DNA from 2 places in the Bilifractor sp. LCP21S3_F8 genome. Region 2 is predicted to be linked to the other one. Evidence: a T-box and tRNA genes for the amino acid it is inferred to sense, from the RefSeq annotation. Region 2 holds a T-box; the other holds one or more tRNA genes.
What was found. The T-box of region 2 lies ahead of ACTQ3A_RS04080 (valine--tRNA ligase). A T-box ahead of a tRNA ligase gene usually reads a tRNA of that ligase, here a tRNA-Val.
Positions count from the first base shown of each region.

Region 1: it has a tRNA-Val gene. The T-box ahead of ACTQ3A_RS04080 (valine--tRNA ligase) is inferred to sense a tRNA for this amino acid. The anticodon was not compared.

Region 1 is NZ_JBQKIK010000001.1:67,509-71,936, reverse strand. It holds gene ACTQ3A_RS00300 (glutamine--tRNA ligase/YqeY domain fusion protein) at 137-1,840, opposite strand; tRNA gene ACTQ3A_RS00295 (tRNA-Val) at 2,180-2,253, shown strand; gene ACTQ3A_RS00290 (TVP38/TMEM64 family protein) at 2,620-3,426, opposite strand; gene ACTQ3A_RS00285 (Kae1-like domain-containing protein) at 3,681-4,428, opposite strand, start outside.
Region 2 is NZ_JBQKIK010000005.1:99,953-104,380, reverse strand. It holds gene ACTQ3A_RS04090 (sigma-70 family RNA polymerase sigma factor) at 1-342, shown strand, start outside; gene ACTQ3A_RS04085 (histidine phosphatase family protein) at 438-1,214, shown strand; cobalamin riboswitch at 1,448-1,634, shown strand; T-box leader at 2,050-2,304, shown strand; gene ACTQ3A_RS04080 (valine--tRNA ligase) at 2,367-4,428, shown strand, end outside.

The sequences.
Region 1 (4,428 bases), on a different contig from region 2:
TTGAAGACTTCTCCGGACTTCTTATGTCTTGAAAGTTTCTCCGGACCTCTTGTGCCTTCCGGAGTTTCTCCGGACCTCTTACGTCTTCTGAGGTTTCTCCGATTCTCTTATGCCTTCTGAAGTTTCTCTGATTCTCTTATGCCTTCGGAAGCTTGAAGGAACTCTTCAGCGATACGATTCTGCCGAACACCGGCTTTCCGGACTTCGACAGCTTCGCGTCAGCACAGAAGAAACCATTTCTCACAAACTGGAAGCTCTCATAGGGCTTTGCCTCTGCCAGAGCGGGCTCGACCACTCCCTGGAGAACCTCAAGAGAATCCGGATTGATATTCATCGTGCCGTCCTCATTGTACACGCCCTTTTCCTCATCGATCAGATTCTCATAGAGACGCATCTCCACAGGCTTCGCATCTGCTGCATTCACCCAGTGGATCGTTCCCTTCACCTTTCGACCGTCCGGGCTGTTGCCGCCGCGGCTCGCCGGATCGTAGGTACAGTGGATCTCGGTGATTTTTCCATTTTCATCCTTGCGGAAATCAACGCACTTTACAAAGTAAGCCTGCATCAGGCGCACTTCATTGCCCGGGAACATCCGGAAATATTTCCTCGGCGGATTCTCCATAAAATCATTCCGCTCGATATACAGTTCACGGGAAAAAGTAACCGTGCGGCTCCCCAGCGCCTCATTCTCCGGGTTGTTCGGAACCGTAAACTCCTCGGTCTGCCCCTCGGGATAATTGTCAATAATCAGCTTTACCGGATCCAGGATCGCATACATTCTGGGAACTCTGGTCTTCAGATCATCCCGTATGCAGTACTCCAGCATCGCATAGTCTGTGGAGCTGTTGGCCTTCGAAATTCCTCCAAGGCTGATAAACTTCTGTATCGATTCCGGCGTATATCCTCTTCTGCGGAGCGCGGCGATGGTGACAAGACGCGGGTCATCCCAACCATCGACAGTTCCGTTCTCCACCAGTTTCTTGATATATCTCTTACCGGTGACTACATTGGTCAGGTAGAGCTTCGCGAACTCAATCTGCCTCGGCGGGTGCGCAAAGCCCACGTTCTCCACCACCCAGTTATACAGTGGCCGGTGGTCCTCAAACTCCAGCGTACAGAGAGAATGGGTAATGCCCTCGAAGGCATCCTCCAGCGGATGGGCAAAATCATACATCGGATAAATGCACCATTTGTCTCCCGTATTCTGGTGATGCAGATGAGCGATCCGGTAGATAATCGGGTCTCTCATATTGATGTTCGCCGCTTTCATATCGATTCGCGCCCGGAGAACCTTTGATCCGTCCTCGAACTCGCCGTTTTTCATCCGCTCGAACAGATCGAGATTCTCTTCTACGCTTCTGTTCCGATTCGGATCATCCCTTCCCGGCTCCGTCAATGTTCCACGGTACTCACGAATCTCATCAGCGGACAGATCACTGACATAAGCCTTTCCATCGCGGATCAGCTTGAGCGCAGCCTCATACATTTTGTCAAAATAGTCTGATGCAAAGAACGGACCGTTGAACTTCGCACCGAGCCACTCCACGTCACGCTTGATTGCCTCTACAAATTCTCCCTTTTCCTTTGTGGGATTTGTGTCATCAAAACGGAGATTGAACTGACCATTATATTCCTTCGCGATGCCATAATTCAAAAGGATCGACTTTGCGTGGCCGATGTGAAGGTACCCGTTCGGCTCTGGCGGAAAGCGTGTCATAACCGTGTCATATCTGCCTTCCTTCAGATCTTTATCGATTTCCTGCTCGATAAAGTTCCGGGAAACGACTTCTCTTTCCGCCTCACCCGACCCCTGTTCTTTAGAAGTTTCTTCGATCGCCATTGTGTCAGTTCCTCCTCGATTCCTGTATCATTTATCCACCGGGACGTACACCGTTTCGGCAGATATCTAAAGTCTTTCACTGAGATAACATCATATCATAACTTTTTCATTTTTCAAAGCATAACCTTGCCCCGCGGCTGCCTTCATCTGCCTTTCATACAAACTGTCATCCTGCACGATATCTTCCTTTGCAAAGACTTGCGCTTGCGTGCAAGGCGTGAGCTTGCATCGCAAGGGCCCGGGCTTGTGCCGCAGTGACTTAAGTTTGCGTCAAAATTTGAATTTTCTGACAAATTTTCATTGCATTTTGATGGAAAAAGTGATAACCTGAGTATTGATGGGAGCATAGCTCAGCCGGGATGAGCGTTCGCCTCACACGCGAAAGGTCACGAGTTCGATCCTCGTTGCCCCCACTGTTCGGCGCGTATCCGAGTAATCGGATACGCGCCTTTTGTCGCAGCGGGGTCTGCCTGTTTTTCTTCCTAGTTGCAAGGCACCACCTTCATAGCCTAATTTCACAACCACAGCAGAGCTCCGCATCCACAGCATAATTTCACATCCATAGCAGAGCGGAACGGTGCCTGCGTGGATGGCTGCTGATCTCCGGAAAAACCGTCTCATCCCATAAAAAAAGCCTGTCTCCGCATACACAGAAACAGACTCACAGAATTTACCTGTAGCAAGAAAAATTTTTCCAACAAAATGAAAAGAAAAAGATATATCCGCCACTGCCTGGAAAAGAAAGCTCCATTCAGCATCACATGATACGATACAGATAATCAGACAGCTGTGTCATTCTTCTCTTTGTCTGTTTTGATATGCTTTGACAGGCCGATTTTCGAATCCGGTTCATCCTCTTCCGACTCGTCTCCGCCGGGAATCAACGACATCAGCCATTTTCTCTTCAGGGTGACAAAAATCAGAACAGAGATCTGGAATCCCAGCGCAAGCACCATGAACAGATACTGCCCGTGCTTGATGAACCCGCCCGCGAGGCAGTTGAAGAAAATCTGTATCCAGCTTGTAACAGCAATCGCAATAAAATAGTGAAGCGTCGTGATCGAAGATCCAGCAGCAATATACGGAATAATTCCATTTGGAAGAATAGGGAGCAGGTTCACAAAAGCAACCACAAACTCCGGTTTGGTCGTCTTCAGCTTTTCCTTGATCCAACTGTTCTTGTTCTTCTTCACCGGCGCGAATCCGGCAATCTGGTTCCCCATCCTTCTCGCAAAAAAGAACACCAGAAGGTTTCCCAGCAAAAAGCCGAAGTAGCACATCAAGAAAGAATGGAACCAGCCATAGATTACACCGGATGCAATCTGAATTGCAAATCCCGGAAAGACTATACTGACAACCTGAAGCGCAGCCAGCACGATGATCGACAGCGGGCCCTTCCAGGAAGCCTCCCTATTGATAAACGATTCAATTTCCTTCTCATCGCCGCCGCGCAGTAATTTCAGATACTGCGGGATCATATCGCCGAACGCGAACCAGATCAGCAGCACAGCGGCAGCAAGTACGCCGATATAAGCGAACAGCTTCCAGTGTTTTCTCCAGAAGCAGCTGAAATCCTTCTTTTCCATATATTCTCCAAATTCTGATTTGTATACCGCTTCTGCAGCAAAACAGGCTGAATCGGAAGTTCGGATACTTCCCTGCCGGAAAAAGCGCATTATCTGCGCACCCGGCCAGACAACCATTAGATTATATAAGAAAAGATGTCTCCTGTCAAATTCAACATTCCCTGCAGGATATGAGCCGTTCCGTTCTCGGTAATACACCTGATATCCCTTGTCCCGAAGTCGAACCATATCGGCTCCGCCAAGGCTGTACCGTCTCAGTAATACACCTGATATCCCTTGTCCTGAAGTCCTTTAACCGTGCGCTCCCTCAGTATATCGTCAACAAAAATTTCTCCGCTCAGCACGACACGGTTTACCTGAATTCCATTCCCGGAAGCATCGGCAACTATATTCTCACACATCTTGACCGTCATCTCCGCTACCGCGTCATGAAATTCCAGTGCAAGCTCATCCGTCGGAATGCCGCCGTCCTTTGCCATGCGAAGATCTCCGATCAGACGCGGGCCGTCAGCAATCCACTCGCCGTTTTTCTTCTCTAGAATCATCCTTACCGGATACCGGTTCTTGAGAACATCAATCTGATGTGCCGCCATTCCAAATGTACCGTCATTCCATTTGCTGACCGCATTTTTGGCTGCCTCCACAAGCCTCTCTGCGCATTCACCGGGATAGGTATTCTCCTCGCAGATGCCGAGCACTGCCGCGGCTGCATCGAACAGCCGCAGCAGTGACGTTGAGATATAAGTGTCTCTTCCCGCGTCAAGTGCAATTGCGATCGTCTGGTGCAGATTCGGATCGAGAATCTGATCTGACTCATAATCCTCCCAGATCAGACCTCTGTCCTCCGCATCATTCATCATGCAGGCAAGTACCATCTGCGCGTTTTTCGTATCGTCCCTGCCTCCGAGAAGCTGAACCGGCTGCAGACACCCCATACGAATGTAGTTGCCGCTGCGCTCCGCGACCTCCGGCTCCTTCTCTTCCTCGTCCAGTTCATCATGC
Region 2 (4,428 bases):
TGGGAGGAAAATGAAGGGGATTCGTTTAGGGAACTGATACAGGGAGTCGATGAGAAATATGGGATGATTCTTACACTTTATTATGCGGATGAACTGACGATTCGTGAAATTGCGGAAGTACTCAGGCTGAACGAGAATACCGTGAAGACGCGGCTTGTAAGAGGTAGAGCGGCGGGGCTGTGCATGCAGTCCCGCTGTTTTCGGATGCGTGAGTGGTTTTGCCAGTGCATTTATCCGGCCTTTCCGGTCTTGACAGGATGCTGTTTTTCCTTCAAAATGAGCATCGTTCGCTTGCAAAATCATTATGAGGAGCCCGGGAGCCGAAGAGCCCGGGACTTCTGATATCGAGAGAAGAATACGTTCTAGAGATTGAGGTGCTGACTCGAAATTGAGGTGCTTAATCGTTATCCTTAAGAGAAGGAAGATAGGAATTTCATATGAGATTATTACTGATCAGACATGGTGACCCGGATTATGTACATGATACGCTGACGGAAAAGGGAGACCGGGAGGCGGAACTTCTGGCCGATCTTCTTGCCGGAGAAGAGATTGATGATATTTATATGTCCCCCATGGGCAGGGCACAGAAAACTGCCTCATATACTCTGGAAAAGCTTGGGGAAAATGGAAAAACAATGGAATGGCTGCATGAATTTGAGTGCAGGATGGATATCAACCATTCGGATGTACTCAGGAAAGCATATCCGGACGCGCGAAAACTGGAAGACGGGACTCTTGCGCGTGGAATTCCGTGGGACATGCTTCCTTCGTCGCTGATGCAGGATCCGGCTTATCTGGATCCCGAAAAATGGAGGGAGACTCTTGTGGCGCAGAACAGCAATATGACGGAGGTCTACGACTGGGTGACCGGGGAGCTGGATCGTCTGCTTGAAGGATACGGATACCGGAGAGAAAACGGCTGCTACCATGTGAGCAAAGAATCGAGAAAGACCGTGGCGCTATTCTGCCACTTCGGGGTCAGCTGCGTACTGCTGTCACATCTGTGGAACTGTTCGCCGTTCATTCCCTGGCACTTCCTTTGCATGCAGCCTTCATCTGTGACGGAGCTCGTGACGGAGGAAAGAGAATCCTGTACGGCGATCTTCCGCGCGCTGAGGATCGGAGATATCTCACACCTGAAGGCGGGTCACGAGGAGCCCTCTTTCATGGGACGCTTTTGTGAGGTTTATTCGGACATGTCGCAGAGACATTGAAGATGCCGGCGGCACGGAAACTGCAGCGGGTCACAATGCTTTTAAAGGGTGAATGGCAAACGGACTGTTAATTCCTTACCCGTCAGTCATGAATAATCATGAATGTGTGAACCGCAAATGCGAAAAGTTTCAATCAGACAGATGCGAAACGTTTCATTCGGACAGATGCGAAACGTTTCATTCGGGTCTTGACAATCGGAACGATCTGTCATATGATAATTGACGTGTATAAATTCTATATCAGCTTTTCAGGTGAGACCTCAGAAGGGGTCTGAGAGGGAACCAGGTGAAAGGCCTGGACGATCCGGTCACTGTATACGGGGAGCGAGATGCAAATGCCATTGTATGTCCGCACATATGAGAAGGCGCATGAAACGTTGATCCGTGAGTCAGGAAACCTGCCTGAGAGGTTATAGGTTAAAGCTTCCGAGCAAAGCTTTCATTTTATGAAGATATGGAATGTCTGAACGAGTAATCACTCCGCCAGAGACCTTGAGCAGGATTTATGCATGGTTTTACGGCAGGGTGAGATTCTTCAGAGCACGCCAATGTTTTATCGTACCATTTCCTCCGCAACAGATGGCTGACGATTTTCCGCAGAACAGAAGCTGTTCTGGAGTTCCCGCCCCTCTTGTGACAGACAAGACAGAGATGAGATAACAGATTCCGGCCGAGACCTCGTTTCGGAGCTTTTGCCTCCTGCAGCAGAGAAAACTGAGGATACCGGGTTGAGATGACAATACGCCTTTGCAAGGGCGTTTTTTTTGTGCGTTTATGGGCGGTCAGGATCCGCTTGACAAAAGAAAACTTCCTTATTATGATTAACGTTAAATATGAAAAGACTGTGACGAAGAGGAGTACGCACAACGGCACCGACAGAGAGGACTTCAGCTGCTGAGAGAGGTCCGGGTTTTCCCTGTGCGGAAGGTAGCTTCTGAGTCGGAATCCTGAGGACGCGGAAAAGCATTCCGTCATGTCGCCAGGGATTCCCGCCTGATCCCCGTTAACGGATAGAATGAGGCATATATGATTCTGCTTTCGCGGATACATATGTGAAGCAAGGTGGTACCGCGATATGATCGCCCTTTGCACGATGTGTGCAGGGGGCTTTTATTTTTTCGCTTTTCCAAAAGGCAGAGGAGGATTTTTTTCATGAGTAAGGAACTTGCCAAAACCTACGATCCGAAGGGCATTGAGGACCGTATTTACCAGAACTGGATGGACAAGGGATATTTTCACGCAAAGGTGAACCCGGACAAAAAGCCGTTTACCATTGTTATGCCGCCGCCAAATGTAACCGGTCAGCTGCACATGGGACATGCACTGGACAATACGATGCAGGACATCCTGATCCGGTACAAGAGAATGCAGGGATATGAGGCACTCTGGCAGCCGGGTACCGACCACGCGGCCATTGCGACCGAGGTAAAGGTCACAAATATGCTGAAGGATAAGGGCATTGACAAGCGCGAGATCGGCCGCGAGGAATTCCTGAAATACTGCTGGCAGTGGAAGGATAACTATGGAAGTCGGATCATGAAACAGCTGCGTAAGCTCGGATCCTCCGCTGACTGGGAGAGAGAACGCTTTACGATGGATGAGGGCTGCTCAAAAGCGGTTGAGGAGGTTTTCTGTCGCCTTTATGAGAAGGGCTGGATCTATAAGGGAAGCCGTATCATTAACTGGTGTCCGAAGTGTCAGACCTCTCTGTCAGACGCAGAAGTAGAACATGTGGATCAGGACGGATTCTTCTGGCACATCAATTATCCGATCGTGGGTGAAGAGGGAAGATTTGTCGAGATCGCGACGACACGTCCGGAGACGCTTCTGGGCGATACCGCGGTTGCCGTAAATCCGGATGATGAGAGATATAAGGATCTGGTCGGCAAGATGCTGAAGCTGCCGCTGACCGACCGCGAGATACCGGTCATTGCGGATGAATACGTGGATAAGGAATTCGGAACCGGCTGTGTAAAGATCACTCCCGCTCATGATCCGAATGACTTCGAGGTAGGAAAACGTCACAATCTCGAGGAAATCAACATTCTGAATGATGATGCAACCATGAATGAGAAGTGCGGAAAATATGCGGGTATGGACCGTTATGTGGCGAGAAAGGCAATTGTAAAGGATCTGGAGGACCTGGGACTTCTGGTCAAGGTCGTTCCGCACACGCATTCTGTAGGTACTCATGACAGGTGCCATACAACTGTCGAGCCGATGGTCAAGCCACAGTGGTTTGTCCGGATGAAGGAGATGGGACAGGCTGCGCTGGATGCGCTGAACAGCGGCGATCTGCAGTTCGTTCCGGAGAGCTATGGCAAGACCTATACACACTGGCTGGAGAACATCAAGGACTGGTGTATCTCCCGGCAGCTGTGGTGGGGACACAGAATTCCGGCCTATTACTGCGAGGACTGCGGAGAAATGGTTGTACAGCGCGGCGGAGCGCCTGCAAAATGCCCGAAGTGCGGAGGAACGCATTTCCGTCAGGAGGAGGATACGCTGGATACCTGGTTCTCGTCCGCGCTCTGGCCGTTCTCTACGCTTGGCTGGCCGGACAAGACGCCGGAGCTGGAGTACTTCTATCCGACAGATGTGCTGGTGACCGGGTATGACATCATCTTCTTCTGGGTTATCCGGATGGTGTTTTCCGCAATTGAGCAGACCGGGAAGGTTCCCTTCCACCATGTGCTGATTCACGGTCTTGTCCGTGATTCTCAGGGAAGAAAAATGAGCAAGTCCCTTGGAAACGGCATTGATCCCATCGAGGTGATTGACAAGTACGGCGCGGACGCGCTGCGTCTGACGCTCATGACCGGAAATGCTCCGGGTAATGACATGCGTTTCTACTGGGAGAAGGTTGAGGCGAGCCGGAACTTCGCAAACAAGGTATGGAATGCTTCGAGATTTATTATGATGAATCTCGGCGATACGGAGGTTCCGAAGGAAATGGATCCTGCAAGGCTGGATTACGCTTCCCGGTGGATTCTCTCGAAGGCGAATACCCTCGCGAAGGATGTCACGGAGAACATGGACAAGTATGAGCTTGGAATTGCGGTTCAGAAGGTCTATGATTTTATCTGGGAGGAGTTCTGCGACTGGTACATTGAGATGTCCAAGCCGGTGCTCTACAGTGAGAACGAAGACGAGAAGCTTCCGGTTCTCTGGACGCTGAAGACTGTTCTTTCGGAGGCGCTTAAGCTTCTGCATC